3 regions of the Cobetia sp. D5 genome follow, and region 2 is predicted to be linked to each of the others. Evidence: predicted binding sites of a transcription regulator. Region 2 holds the regulator's gene; each other region holds the start of a gene.
The links. Region 2 encodes sigma-54, which starts transcription at its own class of promoters, with help from an activator protein. Its sites were predicted from a motif close to TGGCACNNNNNTTGCTNT; they were not measured.
Positions count from the first base shown of each region.

Region 1: U0O11_RS17035 (NCS1 family nucleobase:cation symporter-1) is a predicted target of sigma-54. The motif match lies at 3,632-3,649, and genes of this name have one in related genera.
Region 3: U0O11_RS02020 (NarK family nitrate/nitrite MFS transporter) is a predicted target of sigma-54. The motif match lies at 2,451-2,468, and genes of this name have one in related genera.

Region 1 covers NZ_CP142020.1:4,097,540-4,104,681, forward strand. Annotated here, with positions in the region: gene U0O11_RS17025 (UDP-2,3-diacylglucosamine diphosphatase) at 1-430, opposite strand, end outside; gene U0O11_RS17030 (GGDEF domain-containing protein) at 609-1,781, opposite strand; gene U0O11_RS17035 (NCS1 family nucleobase:cation symporter-1) at 2,087-3,562, opposite strand; gene U0O11_RS17040 (aspartate/glutamate racemase family protein) at 3,943-4,698, shown strand; gene U0O11_RS17045 (cation:proton antiporter) at 4,798-6,069, opposite strand; gene U0O11_RS17050 (M48 metallopeptidase family protein) at 6,223-6,726, opposite strand; gene metK (methionine adenosyltransferase) at 6,860-7,142, opposite strand, start outside.
Region 2 covers NZ_CP142020.1:808,043-815,184, reverse strand. Annotated here, with positions in the region: gene lptA (lipopolysaccharide transport periplasmic protein LptA) at 1-72, shown strand, start outside; gene lptB (LPS export ABC transporter ATP-binding protein) at 76-813, shown strand; gene U0O11_RS03425 (RNA polymerase factor sigma-54) at 1,047-2,495, shown strand; gene hpf (ribosome hibernation-promoting factor, HPF/YfiA family) at 3,158-3,466, shown strand; gene U0O11_RS03415 (PTS sugar transporter subunit IIA) at 3,476-3,946, shown strand; gene rapZ (RNase adapter RapZ) at 4,084-5,019, shown strand; gene U0O11_RS03405 (HPr family phosphocarrier protein) at 5,006-5,275, shown strand; gene mgtE (magnesium transporter) at 5,659-7,014, shown strand; gene pmbA (metalloprotease PmbA) at 7,120-7,142, opposite strand, start outside.
Region 3 covers NZ_CP142020.1:444,909-452,050, reverse strand. Annotated here, with positions in the region: gene U0O11_RS02035 (TetR/AcrR family transcriptional regulator) at 1-128, opposite strand, end outside; gene U0O11_RS02030 (CmpA/NrtA family ABC transporter substrate-binding protein) at 299-1,507, opposite strand; gene U0O11_RS02025 (ANTAR domain-containing response regulator) at 1,558-2,133, opposite strand; gene U0O11_RS02020 (NarK family nitrate/nitrite MFS transporter) at 2,696-4,054, shown strand; gene U0O11_RS02015 (hypothetical protein) at 4,176-4,343, opposite strand; gene U0O11_RS02010 (GNAT family N-acetyltransferase) at 4,530-5,102, opposite strand; gene dbpA (ATP-dependent RNA helicase DbpA) at 5,332-6,732, opposite strand.

The DNA.
Region 1 (7,142 bases), 940 kb from region 2:
GCACATGGGTGTCGAATTCGTCGCCGTGGGAGACCAGCAGGCGACGACCGCTGCCGGTGGTATGGATCGCGCGCCGCTCGATGCTCACGTTGTGCAGCTTCAGGCCGCACAGGCGACGGAAGGCGGCATCATGATTGCCGGGAATGTAGATGACCTCACAGCCACTGCGCGCCAGACGCAGCACCCGCGCCACCAGCGCCTGCTGGTCCTTGTCGAGCACCGCACGCTTGCGCATCGCCAGCAGGTCGACGATATCGCCGACCAGATACAGGCGTTCGGGGCGCACGCGACGCAGCAGCTTCGCAAGCAGCGCCGCCTGGCAGTCCGGGGTTCCCAGATGCACATCGGAGATGAACAGCGTGCGAACCTGACCGAGAGCGTCGGAAGCAGGCGGCATTTCAGCACGGGGAGCCGATTGCGGAGCGGTCATGTCAGTCACCTCTGGGTTGCCAGGCGGAATCGACAGGCGAGGCGCAGATGGCCCCTGTCGTTGCCCAGCAAGACTGAGGGGAGGCGATGACATACCCGTAACAGCGACATGAAAAAGCGATGACAGCCATTGCCATCAATCACTTGCAGCATGAATGAGGGGAAGATCGCGGGCTTTTTTACGCCTGAGGGTCGTTGGCGCCCGCCATGGCCCGCCGCCGAGCGCGCTTCTGACGATACATGCGGTCATCCGCGATATGGATCAGATCATCGACATCCACATCGCCCTGCAATACCGGGTCGTGGGTGACGCGCCCGATACTGACCTCGACCGGGAAGGGGATTTGCTGCTCCAGACGTTGCTCCTGAAGATGGCGCATCAGCTGGGTCGTCGCCTGCTGGCTGGCCATATCACAGGCACCAGGCATCACGACCAGGAATTCATCGCCACCCAGGCGGCATGCCAGCCCGTCTTCACCGGCCGCCTGGGCGACACTCCGAGCCACCAGCTGGATCAGGCGATCGCCCTCGGCGTGCCCGAAACTGTCGTTGACGTGCTTCAGGCGATCGACATCCACGAACAGGATCGACATGCATTGCCGAGTGCTCGTGCTCTCGGCCAGCATCCGCTCGAGAAAATCAAAGCCGAAACGACGGTTGGGCAGCCCCGTCAGCAGATCATGATTGGCGCGGTATTCCAGCTCGTTCTGCTGGGTGAGCAACCGCTGATTCATGTCGTGCAATTCGAGATTGCGCGCCTCCAGCGTGCGCTGCAGCCGGATGGTGCGATGGAAGGTCGAGGCTCGGGCATGCGCCAGTGCCGGCGCGATGAAGAGGGTCCCCAGGATGTAGGCACCGCCAGCGCCGGCCAATGTCGTCAACGACAAGGGACTCAGCCACACATAGATGGGCACATAACACAGTATCAGCGGCAGGCTGCTGGCCAGCTGGTAGCGCCAGCCCCACACCAGCCAGGCGGGCATGGCGATCAGCATGCAGGTCGAGAAACTCAGGTTCCACAACGTCAGCGTCAGTGCATCCGGAATCAGCGCGGCACCGAAGCAGAAGAACAGATTGGCGGGTATCGCCCCGGCCAGCAGGATCTTGTCCGAATGCACGCCGCCGCGGCGCAGCTGGAGGATGCACAGCAGGCAGCAGAGGAAGATGATCAGCCGCCCCACCCACAACGCCTGCCAGGCAGACGGCACCTGGAAATAGTCAAACAGCAGGAAGCAGGCGAAGCACGCCATGGCGAACATGATGAAGGTATTGTTGATTCGCGTGCGATAGTGCTGCGCTTCGATATCCGAACCGTCCCTGCCCGGCAATATCAGATGTTCATGAAGCAGCATGTTCCATCCTCGACACTCGGTAGCATCAACCAATGTTACACCGCGCGCAGAGCACACCTCACTGGAATAAAGAGTTGATCAGTAAACGCAAGAATACCGTCTGCCTGATAGAACAATGTGCTGTGTCATCAGGCCGGCCAGGCGAAGCAAGGGCAAAGAGGTGTCGGCAACAAGAATGTGCCGGCAACACGAACGAAAGCGCCCTGCTGTCGTCATCCATATCGGTGGCGACAGCAGGGCGCTGAAGGTAAAGCCAAGGCAATGCCAGGTCATGGCCAGCTCACGCCCAGCTCACGGCCTGAGCGTCATGACATCTTCTGGCGCACCCCGGCCGGCACATAGATGCGTGCAGAGGCGGCATCTCCCAGCCAGTACCCCGAGAAGACGCCATAAAGCCCTGCCGCCATCAGCCCGCCGATGAACAGCGTGAAGTGGGTGATGTCGCCCAGCGGCAGGAAGCTGATGATCAGCGTCACCGCCGAGGAGACCAGCAGCGCCTTGACCGCCGCGACGTTGACGCCCTTCTCGAAGAAGTACTCGCCTTCCGCGCTGTCGGTGAACAGCGCCTTGGTGTTGATGCCGCCCTTGTTGACCAGATAGTGGTCAAACAGGATCACGCCATACACCGGGCCGATGGCTGCGGCGAGGATGCCCACGGTGTACTGGATGATCTCCGGGTTGTTGAACAGATTCCACGGCGTGATGAAGATGGAGCCGACGGCGGCGAGCATGCCGCCCATGCGCCAGCTGATGCGTGACGGTGCCACATTGGAGAAGTCGAACGCCGGGGACACGAAGTTGGCCACGATGTTGATGCCGATGGTCGCCAGCACCAGGGTCAGGATGCCCAGCGCTGCCGCGACGCCATTGTCGATGCGGGCGACGGTCTCCATCGGGTCATGCAGCATCTCGCCGAAGATGGGCTGCGTGCCGGACACCACCACCACGGTGATGACGGCAAACAGCAGGAAGTTGACCGGCAGGCCCCAGAAATTGCCGCGCTTCACATCCCCGGGGGTAGCGCAGTAGCGCGAGAAGTCCCCGAAGTTGAGCGTCGGCCCCGCGAAGTAGCCCGCCACCAGCGCCGCGGCGATCACCATCTGCCACAGGGCGTCGCTGCCAGAGAGCGTCTTGCTGCCCAGCGTGAAGCTGATGTTGTCCCAGCCGGCCTGCCAGACGATCCAGCCCGCCAGCGCGAACATCACCACATAGACGGCTGGCCCGGCGAAATCGATGAAGCGGCGCACCGCATTCATGCCCCACCAGAACACCAGCGCCTGCAGCACCCACATGAACAGGAAGCAGTACCAGCCCAGCTGCGAGAGCCCGAACAGCTGGGTCTCGGTCAGCCCTTCCAGCGACGGCACATAGCGCAGCAGCACCAGCATCAAGGCATGCGCCGCCAGATACGTCTGGATGCCGTACCACACCACCGCGATCAGCCCGCGGATGATCGCCGGAATGTTGGCACCATAGATGCCGAAGGACTGACGGCAGACCACCGGGAAGGGCACTCCCGTCTGCTGGCTGGGCCGCGAGATCAGATTGGCGAACACCTGCACCACCAGAATGCCAACGAGCATCGAGACCAGAATCTGCCAGCTGGCCAGCCCCAGGGTGAACAGACTGGCGGCAAAGACGTAGCCACCGACGCTGTGCACATCGGACATCCAGAACGAGAAGATGTTGTACCAGTTCCAGTTCTGCTCGCAGGGGGCGAGGTCCTCATTGATGAGCCGCTTGCTCGCGTTGCTCAGATCAGGGGGAGTCTGGGGTGTCATTGTTGTCTCCAGAGGGGCTTGTGGGCCATGGGCCAGTCACGAGGCGTCATGCCTCGCCATACCCTCCCCTTATCAACAAGCGTGCCAGTGAAACACTTGTTGCGGATTTTCAAACTCCAAGCGTTTTCCCCAAGGCCCGATCTGCGTGACACCCCTGCCAGCAACGTCATGTGCGTGGCAACTCCTGAGACATCAGGCACCATCAACTTCCGCTGTATTAGCCATATGCACCACAGCAGCGCACCGCCAATGAAACGAACGTTGCGCCAGCAGGTGTTACCGGACTGGCACGGATGCTGCTCGTGTTTTGTGTGCTCCGCTCGCACGGCCCTGCATCCGGCGCGCGCCGTCACGCGAAAGTCCATCACGAGCCCACCATCATGAGAGAGCCCGCCATGTTGCGTCTCAAGGTCATCAATCCCAACACCAGCCAGGCGATGAGCCAGCAGATGGCGCACTCGCTGCAACGGCAGCTCGCCCGGGACGTCCACCTCGAGGTGCTGACTGCCGAGCATGGCGCCCCCAGCATCGAGACCGCCGTCGAGGAAGCCATGGCGGTGGTCGCGCTGCTGGCGCTGATCGCCCGTGATCGTGAGGGCCTGCTGGAGACCCCGCCCGCCGATGGCTATCTGCTGGCCTGCTTCGGTGACCCCGGCCTCGAGGCCGCCCGTGAACTGAGCCCCGTGCCGGTGATCGGCATCGCCCAGGCCGCCATGCACATGGCCACGCTGGCGGCTCCCTCCTTTGCTATCGTCACCAGCATGACCAGCACGCTGCCGATGTCCGAGCAGCTGCTGGAGCGCTATGCGATGCGCCCTCTGTGCAAGGCGCTGCTGGCATGCGACGTACCGGTGCTGGCGTTGTCCGAGGCGCGCACTCCCCCCGCGCCATTGCTGGTGAGCTGTGAACACGCCAGAGCCAGCGGTGCCGGCAGCATCGTGCTGGGCTGCGCTGCGATGGGGCCGCTGCGTGATGCCATCGCGTCAGAGATCGGCCTGCCGGTGGTCGACCCGCTGCTGGCGGGGCGCGACCTGCTGCTGACCCTGATGCGCCAGCCCGCTGTCGCTCGCGCGAAGCAAGCGGGTGAGGTGAAACCTCTCAGCGGTGTCTTTGCCCGGGGCCTGGCGGCCCTTTGACTCGCAGGCGAACTGCCCTTGGCTGGCGCCTCGCGACCGAAACGAAAACGCCCCCTCACTGCTGTCAGTGAAGGGGCGTTTGCTTTGGCCGACTCTGACTCAGTGCTTGTCGTTCGACTCTCCCGCGTGGCTGCGATCGCCGACCACCGCCATCACCAGCTTGCCGATGCTCAACCCCTGCACGAGGATCGAGAACAGCACGATGATGTAGGTGGTGACCACCAGCGGCTCGCGGAAGTCGCCTTCGGGAATCGCCAGTGCCAGCGCCACCGAGATGCCGCCGCGCAGGCCACCCCAGGTGAGCACGCGCGTGGTGCCGGGGCGGAAGGTGTACCAGCGGCGCAAGAGGCTCAGCGGAAGACCGATCAGCGCCAGGCGCGAGAGCAGGATCACCGCCACCAGCACCAGCGCGATGCCGATCGAGGTCAGCGTGATCGGCATCAGTACCAGTTCGAGGCCGATCAGCACGAACAGCACCGCGTTGAGAATCTCGTCGACCAGCTCCCAGAAGCCGTCCAGATAGCGGCGAGTGTTGTCGGACATGGCGCCATCACGCGCCATGTTGCCGATGATCAGCCCCGCCACCACCATCGCGATGGGGCCGGAGACATGCAGCGCCGAGGCCAGCGCATAGCCGCCCAGCACCAGCGCCAGACTCAGCATCACCTCGACCTGATACTGGTCGATGCTGCGCATCAGCTGGTAGACCAGCGCGCCCAGCGCCAGCCCGAGCAGGATGCCGCCGCCGGCTTCCTCGAGGAACAAGAGCCCCATGTGGCCGAGCTCGACCTCGCCGCTGCCGGCCGACGCCGCACTCAGCAGCGCGGTGAACAGCACCACCGCCACGCCATCATTGAACAGTGATTCGCCGACGATGCGGATCTCCATGTCGGCAGGCGCGCCGGCACTGCGCATGATGCCGAGCACGGCGATCGGGTCAGTGGGCGAGATCAGCGCACCGAACACCAGGCAATACAGGTAGGGCACCTCGATACCGGCCCACTGGAACAGCCACCAGGCGGCGGAGCCGATCACCAGCGTCGAGATCAGCACGCCCAGCGTGGCCAGCAGGCCGATGGAGCGCCGATAGGCCTTGAGGCGCGAGAGGTCCACGTGCAGCGCGCCGGCGAACAGCAGGAAGGACAGCATGCCGTCCATCAGCAGGCTGTTGAAATTGATGCGCCCCAGCCAGTCTTCCGCGGTATCGGCCACGACGGTGGTCACCGCGAAGTGATCGAGCCCGATCACGCCCAGCGACAGCACCAGGCCGATGGCCATCACGCCGATGGTCGGCGGCAGGCGCAGGACGCGATGATTGAACCACATGCACACGGCAGTGATGGTGATGAACAGTGCAGCGAGATTGAGCATCCGAAAACGGTCCTTTGCAGTGGCGCCGATACCCCTGATGGCATGACGTCCTTGTCATTCTTTCCAGTTCTTCTGTCGCGTGAGCGGCCGCGTGGCTGTCTGAGCTGAGCGTGACTGTCCAGAGCGGCTCATGGCTACCAGAACGGAGCGCGGCTACCAGAGATCGCCGTGGCGTTCACGGTGGCAGAGATAGAAACGCAGCTCGAACTCACGTTGATGATACTCCGGCTGCATGTGACAGCAGAGCCGGTAGAACGCCTTGTCGTGGGCCTTCTCGCGCAGATGCGCCAGTTCATGCACCACGATCATGTTGAGCAGTGGCTCCGGCAGGCGACGGAACAGCGACGAGATACGGATCTCGTTCTTGGCCTTGAGCTTGTTGCCCTGCACCCGCGACACGAAGGTGTGCAGCCCCAGGGCGTTGTCGATGACGTGAATCCGGTCGTCGTAGATCACCTTGCTGATCGGCGCCGAGCTGCGCAGATACCGATTCTTCAGCGCCATGGTGTAGTCATGCAGCGCCCGCGCCCCCTGCAGCTGATGAGGCTCGGGATACTTGCCGAGAAAGAAGGCTGCCGTCTTGCCCGACGCCAGCAGTTCACTCGCCTGCTGTTGGATTTCGGGGGCGTAGCCCTTGAGATAGCGTAGATCAGCCACTGGGCATCTCTCCTGTTGCTGTCCGAAGGAGGGCCAGAGACAAGAAAACCCGCCGAGGCGGGTTTTCTTGTCATGGCGCCGAAAGCGAGGGGCGAGACGTCCGCCACCTGCCAGGCCTGTCGAGCTGGCGAATTTACAGGCCAGCGGCAGCCTTGAGGCCAGCGGCACGATCGGTCTTTTCCCACGGGAAGGCGGTGAAGGTTTCGGTCTTCTGCTCGCCGCTCACGTCGGTCCAGCTGTAGCTGTGCTCGAACGGCTCACGACCGAAGTGGCCGTAGGCAGCGGTCAGCTGATACATCGGGTGCGCCAGGTCCAGCATGGTAGTGATGGCGTACGGACGCAGGTCGAAGTGCTCGCGCACCAGCTCGACGATCTTGGCATCGCTGATCTTGCCGGTGCCGAAGGTGTTGATCGAG
Region 2 (7,142 bases):
CAGCAGACCGAAGGCGGTCGCGTGCACATGACTCTGACGCCGCGCGGCGCCAATGCCAGCAAGGAAAACTGAGTCATGACTGCTACTCCGCGTACGCTGAGCGCTCGCCATCTGGCCAAGGCCTACAAGGGCCGCAAGGTGGTCAAGGACATCTCGCTGGAGATCCGCCAGGGCGACATCGTCGGCCTGCTGGGCCCCAACGGCGCCGGCAAGACGACCTCGTTCTACATGATCGTCGGGCTGGTGCGCGCCGATGCCGGCAACGTCTCCATCGATGACAAGGACCTCTCCGCTGCCGCCATGCATCAGCGCGCACGCGCCGGCATCGGCTATCTGCCGCAGGAGGCGTCGATCTTCCGCAAGCTGTCGGTGGCCGACAACATCATGGCGATCCTGGAGACCCGCAAGGACCTGGATCGCAATGGCCGCAAGGCACGCCTTGAAGAGTTACTCGAGGAATTCAGCATCACGCACATCCGCGCCAGCGCCGGCATGAGCCTGTCCGGCGGGGAGCGTCGTCGGGTCGAGATCGCCCGTGCACTGGCCACCGAGCCGGACTTCGTGCTGCTCGATGAGCCCTTCGCCGGCGTCGACCCCATCTCGGTGGGCGAGATCAAGAGCATCGTGCGCCAACTGCGCGATCGTGGCATCGGCGTGCTGATCACCGACCACAACGTGCGCGAGACACTCGATATCTGTGATACCGCCTATATCGTCGGCGATGGCCAGATCATCGCCCACGGTGATGCGGACTCCATCCTGGCCAACCAGCAGGTGCGCGACGTCTACCTGGGCCACGAGTTCACGCTCTAGGGTCAGCGGCTGCGCTGAGTCCACCGGAGGCGAAAGCTTCAAAAGCCGCTGCGTGATTTTATCGCGTAGCGGCTTTTTCATGTCTGACATCAGACGCATGCATGACGTCCATACCACCTTGGTGGAAACATGGCATGCAAGTTGCTTGAATATTCACGGCAACCACTTGTCAGTGCCCCGAGTCACGGTATAGCGTAGTAAGCACGTTCCTTTGCCGTGAATTGACTGACTCCATGAAACCCACCCTGCAACTCCGCCTCGGCACCTCGCTGACCATGACGCCGCAGCTCCAGCAAGCGATCCAGCTGCTGCAGCTGTCGACGCTCGACCTGCGTCAGGAGATTCAGCAAGCCCTCGAGTCCAACCCCATGTTGGAGCTCGACGAGGACTACGAGTCGCTGGATGTCGTCGAGACACAGGATTCGAGCGAGATCTCCACTGCCGACTCCTCGAGCGAGATTCCCGAGGAATACCCCCTCGACAGTGACTGGTCGGACCTCTACCAGGACCACGCCGGTAGCCTGACCAGCTCCGGCAGTGGCAGCGGGAGCGAAGAAGGGCCGGACTTCGATCGCAATACCAGTGTCGAGAGCCTGCAGGACCACCTGCGCTGGCAGCTGGCGATGACCGACCTCGATGGCCGTGAACGCCAGATGGCAGAGAGCCTGATCGATGCCGTCGACGGTGCCGGCTATCTGAGCCTGTCACTCGACGAACTGGTCGATGGCCTGCGCGGCCAGGGCCTGCCCGGCCTCAAGGCCTCCGAGCTCGAGCAGGTATTGCTGCGTCTGCAGCAGTTCGACCCGACCGGCGTCTTCGCTCGTGACCTGCGCGAATGCCTGCTGCTGCAACTGGCACTGCTGCCGGATGATCTGCCGCTGCTGGCGCAGGCGCGCCGCCTGGTACGTCAATTCCTCGAGGCACTGGGCAACGATGACCGCAAGCTGCTCAAGCGGCGCCTGAGCCTTGACGATGACGAGCTGGACCACGTCATCCGCCTGGTGCGCGCGCTCGATCCGCGTCCGGCATCCGCCTGGGGCGAGCCCGCCAGCGATTACGTGATCCCTGATCTGCTGGTGCGCCATACCCGCCACGGCTGGCAGGTCGAGCTCAACCCGGAAGCACTGCCCAAGCTGCGCATCCAGCCGGAATACGCCGCGCTGATCAAGCGTGCCGACAAGTCCGCCGACAACACCTTCCTCAAGGACAACCTGCAGGAAGCGCGCTGGCTGATGAAGAGCCTGTCATCGCGCAATGACACCCTGCTCAAGGTCGGCCGCGAGATCATGGCGCGTCAGATCGACTTCCTCGAGCAAGGCGAGGAAGGGATGAAGCCGCTGATTCTGGCCAACATCGCCGAAGTGGTCGAGATGCACGAATCGACCATCTCGCGGGTCACGACCCAGAAGTACATCCACACCCCGCGCGGCGTCTTCGAGCTCAAGTTCTTCTTCTCGAGCCAGGTCGGTGGCAGCGGCAGTGGCGACGCCCACTCAAGCACCGCCATTCGTGCCCGCATCCGCAAGCTGATCGCGGAAGAGCCGGCCCGCAAGCCTCTCTCCGACTCACGGCTGGTCGATCTGCTTGCCAGCGATGGCATCGAAGTCGCACGCCGTACCGTGGCCAAGTATCGCGAAGCGATGGGCATCCCCTCCTCCAGCGAGCGCAAGCGTCTGGCCTGACGCGTCACCTGCGGCTGCCATGCCCCCTGCTCTCACCTCTACAATGGCAGCCGCCGCCAACCTCAAGCGCTGGATTGTCCGCTCATCAGCCTCTGACTTCGCGGGCAGTGGTGCGCCTGTCGCGTGCCCTGTAATCCCGGCAACCACTCGTCAATTACCCGTCATGGCCCATGACGGCGCGCAGAATGATGGTAAAAAACCGCCTTTCCGGCAGCGTCATTTACCGTCAATCGCATGTTTTTAAAGTCACTTTTGCGCGTATTGCACCTGGATGACACCCGAAGAACCTCCCGGAACGCCGCTTGCTCCACGCAATCGAAGCGCCTGAAAGGCGACGTACATGCAGGCATTGGCGACGAAAACCCGCCTTCTTGCGCGTCTTTCACGCACCACCCACCAGACGTGCCCTTGAAGTCCACTCCGATACCCCTCACTGAGTTGAAGACAAGCACTGAGCCACGATGCAGCGCAGCGTTGATCTTTGCGCAAAGCTTGGGCATTGTCGGTACAGACGCTCACGACATCTGATGCCACTGGCAAGGGTGCGAAAACATCGCCAGACGGTGGCCGTCAAGCCTGTTGCAGAGCGTCCGATCAGGGTTTGCTCGTAGTCAAAAAGGGTTACAATTGAATGGCAACCCGCTGGATAAAGGAGCGTGTCCATGCAAGTGAATATCACCGGGCATCATGTGGAACTTACCGATCCTCTCCGCGATTACGTCAACGAGAAGCTCGCTCGCCTCGAACGGCATTACGACAACATCACCAATGTTCAGGTGACACTGTCGATCGAGAAGGAGCGCCAGCAGGCTGCCTGCACCTTGCACGCGGCAGGCGCTGACCTCCACGCCCTGGCAGAAGACCCCAACATGTACGCTGCCATCGACGCGCTCGCCGACAAGCTGGATCGCCAGCTGGTCAAACACAAGGAAAAGTCCCAGGCTCGCTCTCAGGGCACCGGGACCCGTTGACCTTCCGCCATGACACTTGATCAGATCCTTCCCCCCGAGCGCACGCTGTACGGTGTCCCCGGGGGGAGCAAGAAGCGGGTGCTTGAATTCTTCAGCACCTTCATCGCACAGAACATTCCCAGCCTGGATAGCCAGGAAGTCTTCTCGCGCCTGATCGGGCGCGAGAGACTGGGGTCGACCGGCATTGGCCACGGTGTGGCCGTGCCCCATGCACGCAGCCCGCATTGCAAGACGCCAATCGCTGCGTTTCTGAAGCTCGGTGAACCCATCGACTTCGATGCCATCGACGGAGAACCCATCGATCTGCTGTTCGTGCTGCTGGTGCCTGAGGAAGCGGATGAGACCCATCTGACGCTGCTCGGGCAGGTCGCGGAATTGCTCAATTCCCCGACCAATCGCTCGGCCCTGCGCCAGGCAGACAGCCAGCGTGCACTCTTTGAGGCATTGACCCAAGCCATCGCCGAATTACCGGCGCGCTGAATGACAGGCCCGGACATCGTCCGGGCTTTCGTCTTGCTGGCCTCCCATCGGCCGATGTACAGCGCACTGATAGCGGGCAGCCTTCTGCCCCACCCCTGCATTCTTTCGACGTTGACCTCGCCCTTGGAGAGCACTTCATGAAGATCGTGATCATCAGCGGCCGCTCCGGCTCCGGGAAATCCATCGCTCTCCAGGCGCTGGAAGACATTGGCTACTATGCCATCGACAATCTGCCCGGCATGCTGCTGGCGCCACTGGTCGATCAGCTCGAAAAGGACAGCCCGGCGCGCCGGCGCATCGCGGTCTCCATCGATGCCCGCAACCTGCCGGAAGCCTTGACCCGCTTCCCCGAATTGCTCGACAACGTTCGCCAGAGCGGCATGGACGTGCAGGTCGTCTACCTGACCACCGATTCGCGAGTGCTGCTGGAACGCTACTCGGCGACCCGTCGTCGTCACCCTCTGACGCGCGACAACGACCATACCCTGGCCGAGGCCATCGAGATCGAGCAGAAGACGCTCGCTCCCATTCGCCAGAAGGCCGACCTGGTCATCGACTCGACCAACCTGAGCGTGCACGACCTGCGCTCGCGGATCACCGAGCAGGTCGCCCAGCACAGCTCCCGCCACCTGACGCTGACCTTTGAATCCTTCGGCTTCAAGCATGGCGTGCCGACCGACGCCGACATGGTGTTCGATGCCCGCTGCCTGCCCAACCCGTACTGGGACATCAATCTGCGCGGCGATACCGGTCGCGACGACAGCGTGGCCGAATTCCTGCAGCGCTACCCCACCGTCCAGGCGATGCATGACGATATCGCCGGCTGGCTGGAACGCTGGCTTCCCGCCTATCAGGACAGCAACCGCAGCTACCTGACGGTCTCCGTGGGCTGCACCGGCGGCCAGCATCGCAGCGTCTACCTGTGCGAGCAGCTGGCAAGCTACTTTGCCGAGCGCCTGCCTGAGGTACGCCTGCGTCACCGCGAGCTGGGCATTCATACCGCGCTGAGCAACGCGGGTGAGACGATTGGTCAGCAAGAGCATCAGCAGGAGCATCGCGATGGCCTCTCGTGAGCTGACGCTGACCAACCGCCGCGGGCTGCACGCCCGCGCTGCCACCAAGCTGGTCAATTGCTGTGCGCCCTATTGCGCAACAGTGATGGTCAGCCATGGCGAGCGACGCGCCAATGCAGCCAATGTGATGGCATTGCTGATGCTGGCCGCGCCCTGCGGCACCACGCTGCTGATCGATGTCGAGGGCGAACAGGCCGATGAGGCGATGCTGGCCATCGAGGCGCTGTTCGAGGCGCGTTTCGAGGAAGACGAATAACCGCCACTGACAGCGCTGTGCATTTGCGCTGTGCGCTCAGCCTTCCTCCCTCAGCCAGCTCGCTTCTTGGTCAACTATCTTTTCGGCCCGCTCTCTTATCGGCCAGCCCCCTCTGGCGGCCCCCTGGCAACACCATTAACTGCTCGCGCAGGATGCCTAGCGCCTGTTCCTGCACCGGTTCCTGCACCTGTCCTTGCGCCTACCCTTACACCAATCCCAACACCTATCCTTGCGCCTGGCAGCCATGCAACGCTGCTTTTTCGCCAGTAGCGGGACGCGGATTGTCCTTTCGATAAGAAACACTGTTTTCTTTTGTCGACGCGCCCCCCTACGCCAATGGTAGAATCAGCGCTGTCCTTCATGTCGACAGGGGAAGCCGACAGATGAGCAAGACGTCTCGTAAACTCAAGCCAAGACTTGATCGCCTGTCACAGGCGCTGGAAAGCGGCGAGCTGGAACAGGCAAGACGCATGCTCAATCGCGGCCTCGCGCCAGTGGACGTGGCCCACCTTCTGGAATCCTCGCCCCCCAAGGAGCGTAATCTGCTCTGGGAGCTGGTCGATGCCGATCTGCAGGGCGATGTCCTTCAATACCTTGGCGAAGACATCCAGACCGACTTCCTCAAGGACATGGACGCCGTCGACGTTCTCGCCGCCACCGAGAACCTGGAACCGGATGATGTCGCCGACATTCTGCAGCGCCTGCCGAATGCGGTGATTCTCGAAGTCCTCGACTCCATGGAGGCGCAAGAGCGCCTGCGCGTCGAAACGGTACTGTCCTTCCCGGAGGACACCGCCGGCGGCCTGATGAACACGGACACCATCACCATTCGTCCGGACATCACCCTGGACGTGGTGCTGCGCTACATCCGCCGCCACGAGCGCCTGCCCGACTCCACCGATACCCTGCTGGTCGTCTCGCGCCGCGATGAATTCATCGGTGCCCTGCCCATCAATCGCCTGCTGGTCTCTGACCCCGGCGTCACGGTGCGCGAAGTGATGGACACCGACAGCGTGGTGATTCCGGCCCTGATGCCGGAAACCGAAGTCGCCTCGCTGTTCGAGAAGCACGACCTGATCTCGGCACCCGTGGTCGGCGGCGATGGCAACCTGCTGGGTCGTATCACCATCGATGACGTGGTCGACGTCATCCGTGGTGACGCCGAGCACCAGGTGATGTCGATGGCGGGGATGGATGAGGACGAAGACACCTTCTCTCCCGTGATGCGCACCTCGTGGCGCCGCGCCGTCTGGCTCGGCATCAACCTGCTGACCGCCTTCATGGCCTCCGCCGTGATCGGCATGTTCGAAGGCACCATCCAGAAGATCACCGCGCTGGCCGTACTGATGCCCATCGTCGCCAGCATGGGCGGCATCGCGGGCTCTCAGGCACTCACCGTCCTGATTCGCGGTATCGCGCTGGGGCACGTCAAGAGTGGCAATGTCCGCTGGCTACTCAAGCGCGAGGTCATCGTCGCGGGGCTCAACGGCCTGTTATGGGCCGTGGTGGTGGCAGGCATCGCCATCGTGTGGTTCGGGGATGTCCAGCTAGGGGCCATCATCGGCGCCGCGATCATGATCAATCTGTTGATCGCCGCCGTGACAGGCACGCTGCTGCCGGTACTGCTCAAGAAGCTCAATATCGATCCTGCCCTCTCCGGCAGCGTGATATTGACCACCGTGACCGACGTGATCGGCTTCATGGCCTTCCTCGGGCTGGCGACCTGGCTCTATCTGTAACACCCCCGACGGGTTCCAGTGACTGCTTTAGAAACAACACGGCCGCTCCCATGGGAGCGGCCGTGTTGTTTCTCGCCTGTCGCGCGATCAGAGAAGCCTCAGCGATCAGCCTTCCAGCTCTTCGTCTT
Region 3 (7,142 bases), 360 kb from region 2:
AGCTCTACCTCGGCGGCAATATCGACCATGCTGGCGCCGACATAGCCCTTGAGAGCGAAGATCTTTTCGGCGGCGAGCAGGATGCGGCCGACATTATCCTTGCGAATCTGAGACTTGCGAGTGGTCATGCGATCCCCTGACGCGGTGCTGGCAGTGCGATGAGAATATCACAACCGCACTGCCAACATGTCTGAGCCGTCAGGTTTGCCCTGTCATCCGGCAAAGGAGATGGCGACTTATCTATAAGTGCTGTGCAATCCCGCGCCAGCGCGGATCGGCAAGAACCGCGCCCGCGACATCACTCGAAGACCGCGCCATCGATGAAGCCATCCGCCGGCATCGGCACCTGCCCCGCCTCGCCGCTCAGCCACCAGGGCGCCGGATGCGTGCCTTCACTGCGCTCATCCGCCACCGGCACCACCATGCCCAGCTTGCGGGCCGCCGTGCGGTAAAGATCCGGTCGCACACAACGTGTCAGCGTCGCCTCGAGATCCTCGTCATTGAAGCCCTGCAGATGCCCCCAGCGCTGCATCTGGGCGATGTACCAGCGTGTCTGGGAGCGCCACGGGAAGTTGGCCGCATAGCGATGGAAGATGGTCCAGCCGGGATTGTGCTGCTGGAAGTCGTCCACCGACTGCTCGACATCGACGTCTTCCAGCCCGCGCGTCACCACGCTCATCGGTACCTCCGGCATGCCCTCTTCGTGCAGCCACTCGGCGGCTCTGGCCCGATTGCCGGGGCGGTCCAGCCAGGCGCAGGCATTGAGCAGCGCGCGAATCAGCGCCTGATGCGCCAGCGGATGCTGCTCCGCCCAGTCCTCGCGCACGCCCAGCACCTTTTCCTGCCCGAAGCGCCAGATATCGTGACTGCCCGCCACCACCTGCCCCATGCCCTGCGCCGCCGCCAGGCTGTTCCAGGGCTCACCGACACAGAAGCCATCCAGCGCTCCGCTGGCCAGCTGCGCCGCCATCAGCGGCGGCGCCACGGCGCGCATTTCGACGTCGCGGTCCGGATTGATGCCGCCCGCCGCCAGCCAGTAACGCAACAGATAACGGTGCGAGGAGAACGGGTGCACGCTGGCCAGCTTGAGCAGCGGCTCGCCGCGCTGCTTGCGCTCGTGCACATGCGCCGCCAGCGCCTTCGCGACCTGCAACGGACTGGAGAGGTCGTGGCCGTCCTCGCCGAGCGTGGCCATCAGCGCGCGCGACAGCGTGATGGAGTTGCCGCCCAGATTCAGTGTCATGGCACTGATCACCGGCGTGGCGCGGCCATCCAGCCCCAGCGTCGAGGTCAGCGGCATCAGCGCCAGCATCTGCGCCCCCTGCAGCACGCCGGTCTGCAGGTCATCACGCAACGCCGCCCACGAGGGTTGCCACTTGAGTGTCACCGCCAGCCCCTCCTCGCGGAAAAGCCCCAACTGCTCAGCGACCACGAAGGGCGCGGCATCATTGAGTGGCATCAGGCCCAGCGTCAGCTGATGGCCATTCAGGGGTACATCTGTGGGCATCACGCACACCTCTTGAACGATCGAGAGAGAAGGACAGTACGGCGACCGACTCAGCGCCGACGCGCGGCCTTGAGCAGCTCATCGGCCAGCTCATGCAGGGCCAGGCGCCGGTTCATGGCGGTCTTGCGCAGGTATTGGTAGGCGGCATCTTCACTGAGCCCGCGCGTCTCCATCACCACGGCCTTGGCGCGATCGACGCTGCGCCGCTGCACCAATGTGGTCTGGGTACGGTTGAGCTCCCCCTTGAGCGCACGGTGCGCCTCGAAGCTGGTGATGGCGACCTCGACCATGCTGCGCACCATCGCTGGCATGACGTGGTCCACCACATAGGCCGAGACACCGGCGCCGGCCGCCTCACGCACGAGGTCCGGGGCATCTTCACTGGCCAGCATGATCATCGGCTTGGGATAGCGTCGCCCCAGCTGGCCGAGATGCTCCAGGGTGTCGCGGCTGGGCAGGTCGGCGTCGATGATCACCGCATCGGGCTGATGCTGCTCGACCAGCGCGTGCAGGTCCTCGTGCTCGTCAACGCGCAGCGCCACCTCGAAGCCGGCGCTCAATAGCGCCTGCTCCAGCGCGGCGGAGCGCTCACTGCGGACATCGACGATCAGCACGGTCACGGGCATGTCAGGTTTCCTTGGGTCGGGCATGAGACTTGCCGTACACCCAAGCAGGATTCGTGCCGCAATCTGGTGCAACCCTGCGGCCAAAGGCCTTCAGAGCGGCCGAGCCGAAAGCGTCGCTGCACTGCAATGAGGCACGCGCCTTGCCGACCCTCCCAGCGCCAGTCGCGTGCGCCAGACTGGTACCTCGCGCCTTGCTGACGCACCGCCAGCGCGCATCGGGCGCGCGTCCAGCCCGGGACACGGCCTGCGCGTGCCAACCCACTGTCCTCGCCAAGCCATTGATCTTCTGGGACTTGTCCCGCCCACACCCCCGCAACTGGCGCGCTACTTGCTTTGTTCCTGTCACTTGCCGCACAGACGCTCTGCTGCCGGCAACCATGGCATCACCGACTGCTGCCATCGCTATCCATGACGTGGACCAGGCTCTTCGGAGTACGAGTGCGTCGAACCAGGCCCCTCAATGACGAGGCGCCCTTGCTGTCGTTCATTCACAGCCGTTCGACCACTCGCCGAGCACACCTGACTTCGTGCCCGGCACCGACGCTGAATCAGGAGCCCACTCATGGATATCCGCAACAAGGCCAGCCGCATCCGGCTGTTCAGCTTCAACACCCCGCAAATGCGCGCCTTCCACATGTCGTGGTTCGCCTTCCACGTCTGCTTCTTCGGCTGGTTCGGCATCGCGCCGCTGATGGCCGTGGTGCGTGACGACCTCGGCCTGACCAAGACCCAGATCGGCAACACCATCATCGCCTCCGTCGCCATCACGGTGATCGTGCGCCTCGCCATCGGCGTGCTGTGTGATCGCATCGGGCCACGCAAGGCCTACACCTGGCTGCTGTGCCTCGGCTCGCTGCCGGTGATGTGCATCGGCTTCGCCGACAGCTTCGAATCCTTCTTCCTGGCCCGTCTGGCCATCGGTGCCATCGGCGCCTCCTTCGTCATCACTCAGTACCACACCTCCGTGATGTTCGGCCCCAACGTGGTCGGCACCGCCAACGCCACCACCGCGGGCTGGGGCAACCTGGGCGGCGGCACCACCCAGATGCTGATGCCGCTGGTGATGGCCGGCCTGCTGATGCTGGGCGTCGAGCAGACCCTGGGCTGGCGTCTGGCGATGGTCGTGCCGGGCATCGTGCTGTTCCTGACCGGTATCGCCTACTACTTGTTCACCCAGGATGCGCCGGACGGCAACTTCAGCGAGCTGCGTGAGCGCGGTGAGCTGCCCAAGGCCGAGAAGGAATACAGCATGCGCGCCACCTTCGGCGCGGCGGCACGCGACATCCGCGTCTGGGCCCTGTTCCTCGTCTATGGCGCCTGCTTCGGAGTCGAGCTGACCATCAACAACGTCGCCGCCATCTACTTCTTCGATCACTTCGATCTCGATCTTGCCACCGCCGGTCTCATCGCGGGCCTGTTCGGCCTGATGAACCTGTTCGCCCGCACCCTGGGCGGCGTGTTTTCTGATCTCTTCGCCCGCCAGTCCGGCCTCAAGGGCCGCGTACGCTGGCTGTTCATCGCGCTGCTGTGTGAAGGCGTCGCGCTGGTCGGCTTCGCCCAGATGGAAACCCTCGCGGTGGCCATCGGCATCATGCTGGTCTTCAGCCTCTTCGTGCAGATGGCGGAAGGCGCGACCTTCGGCATCGTGCCCTTCGTCAATCGCAAGGCACTCGGCGCGGTCGCCGGTATCGTCGGTGCGGGCGGCAACGCAGGCGCGGTCGCCGCGGGCTTCCTGTTCCGCAGTGAGGAGCTGACCTACCAGGAAGGCCTGATGTACCTGGGCATGGGCGTGATCGTGATCTCGCTGTTCGCGCTGCTGGTGCGCTTCAGCGCCGCCACCGAAGCCGAGGAAAGCCGCGCCTACGACGCCGCCGTCGCGGACCGCAAGCAGCAGAGCGAGCAGCAGCCCGCCTCGGCATAAGCGGACTTCCTTCGCCCCGCGCCAAACACAAGAAGGCCCCGCCTCATGGGAGGCGGGGCCTTCTTGTGTCTGGCGACAGCTCAGGTCAGCGGCGACTCATCGCAGCGCTGGCAGCCGAGCCTCAGCTATCGGTGGCGTTCTCGACGCTATCACCGGCTTCCTCGACGGCGTTGTCCATCTTCTCGCCAGCCTTCTCCATCGGGCCTTCGTCCTCGCAACCGGCGAGCGACAGGCCACCGAGACCGAGCATGGCAATCATCAGCGAACTACCCAGAGTCTTGAGCTTCATGATGTCTCTCCTTGAATCATCGGTCGGAATGACGCGACAGCTGCCATCACACGCAGGCTGCCACGTGGTGTTACCTATGACATGGAGCGGGAGCCTTGCCGTTTCAAGGGTCACGCAACGCCGAGTTGCCTGTTGCTGATCAAAACCAATCGCTCAGGGCTGTTCAGCTCAACCGCTCAAGGCTGCTCAGATACCCAGCTCAGAGAAGGTATCGGGAAACTGCACTTCACCGCCCAGCCCCTCCAGATAGTCCGGCAGCAGCTCGAAGGCGACGAAGGAACCCGGCACGTCGTCATGATGGCAGTAGAGCCCGTAATGACACGCCGGATGAAAGCCCAGATGGGTATAGAAATCCGCATGGCCTGCCGCCACCACAGCCCCCGCCCCCAGCAGCCGGCAGCGCTTGACCGCCGAGATCACCAGCCGCTTGCCGATGCCGTGACGCTGATGCTGGGGCAGCACCGCCAGCGGCGCCAGCGCCATCAGCACGCGGTCCGGGTAGCCGGAAAGCTCCACCCGCGACACCATCACATGCCCCAGCAGGCCGCCCTCGCCTTCGCTGAGGTGACGGCCGGTTTCCGGGTCGGTGACACGCTCGGCCACCAGCGAGATCTGCGCCAGATTGCCTCGACGCAATCTATCACCCAGGCGCGCTTCACGATGGCCGGCAAAGACGGATTCATGAATGCGGTAGATGCGCTCATGATCAATGAGACGTTCTTCACGAATGCGAAGATTATCGACGGCGTTGGCAGTCATCACGAGGTACCGGATCAGCGCCCTGATGGCCAGGGACGTTACCTCAAGCTTAGCCACCGCCCGCAGCGGCTGCGAGCGTCAATCTGCTGCTCAAAAAGCACGATGCCCGCCGTGGTGGCGGGCATCGCTTGGGGTGATATCAAGGTCGCATGGCAGATGAAAAGACTGGTTCAGTCCCTCTCAGGGTTCTCGCCGATACCGGTCAGACACGTCACCGACGCTGCCCGCCTCAGCTCTTGAGACGACGCGCGCGGAAGGAGCGCCCCTTGAGCTTGCCGTTCATCAGCTGGGTGAGTGCCGACTTGGCGACATCACGCTCCACGGCGAGGAAGGTGGTCCGCGCCAGTACCTTGATCTTGCCGATCTTGCTGCCTTCCAGGCCGCCGTCACCGGTCAGCGCGCCGAGGATATCGCCGGGGCGCAGCTTGTCCTTCTTGCCACCGTCGATCTGCAGCGTCGCCATGCGCGCATGGAACGGCTCGCGCGTCAGCATGCTTTTCGAGGGCAGCGGCTCGGCTTCCAGCGTCTGCTCGAGGAATTCACCCAGCTTGGTCAGACGATAGTCTTCCTTCTCGGTGTAAAGCGTGCAGGCGATGCCGGAGCTGCCGGCACGGCCGGTACGCCCGACACGGTGCACGTGGGCGTCGAGATCACGCGCGATCTGGTAGTTGAACACCGCATCCAGCGCATCGATATCCAGTCCGCGCGCCGCGACGTCGGTGGCCACCAGGATCGAGGTGCTCTTGTTGGCGAACATCACCAGCGTCTGGTCACGCTCGCGCTGTTCGAGGTCACCGTGCAGCGCCATGGCACTGAAGCCGTGCTCATTGAGTGCGTCGCTGACTTCCTGCGCCTGACGCTTGGTGTTGCAGAACACCACGCTGGATTCCGGGCGGTACTTGAGCAGCAGGATACGCAGCGCCTCGAAACGCGCCTCGTCATCGGCGACACGGTGAAACAGCTGACGGATGCTGCTGTCATCGTGGGTGGAGGCCACCTCGATGCTGACCGGATCACGCAGCATGCGCTCGGCGATCGGACGCACGCCATCGGCGAAGGTCGCGCTAAACAGCAGCGTCTGACGCTCTTCCGGGGTCTCGGCGACGATGGCATCCAGCACTTCGGCGAAGCCCATGTCGAGCATGCGGTCGGCTTCATCCAGCACCAGGGTATTGAGTTCGACCAGGCTCAGGCTGCCCTTGCGCAGGTGCTCATCCACGCGCCCCGGCGTGCCGACGATGATGTGCGCGCCGTGTTCCAGCGAGCCCAGCTGCGGGCCGAAGGGCGCGCCGCCGCAAAGGGTCAGCACCTTGACGTTGTGCAGGCCGCGCGCCAGACGACGGATCTCGCCGGCGACCTGATCGGCCAGCTCACGTGTCGGACACAGCACCAGTGACTGCACACGGAAGCGCGAGACCTTGAGGCGTGACAGCAGCCCCAGGCCGAAGGCAGCGGTCTTGCCGGAGCCGGTCTGGCCCTGGGCGATGACATCGCGGCCTTGCAGCATCGGCGGCAGGCTCTGCGCCTGAATCGGCGTCATGGTGTGATATTCGAGCGTGGCGAGGTTGTCGAGCAGCTCGGGCGCCAGCGCCAGAGAGGCAAAGGCAGGGGTGGCGGTGGCGTCAGTCACGGGGACATTCCTTCAATCGATGAACAGGCACGAGCCGAACGGGCTTACGCGCGGGCGCAGAGCATAGCAGAGCGTGGCCACTAACGCCTGCCACGGATGCCAGCGCCTGATACCGGCTCCCCAGGTGAGATAGCCTTTTTTAGCAACGCCCTCTCTTGCCCGCCAGACTCACCTCTCAGCACACCGTATGAGCCAGCTCGAATGTGACTCAACTCAAAGCATGATTTTCGTCACGACAGGATTCGATTCCCGCCAAATATCATTTATTAATTATCGTTAATTAAACAAAATGGCCAACGGTCAGTTGGCAAGTCACGAAATCCCATATCAGGCGGTGGCTGAGTCGCTGCATATTTCACGCCGTGCATTTCCTGCAGCGCACTTCACGAAAATGGCGCCGACATTCGTGA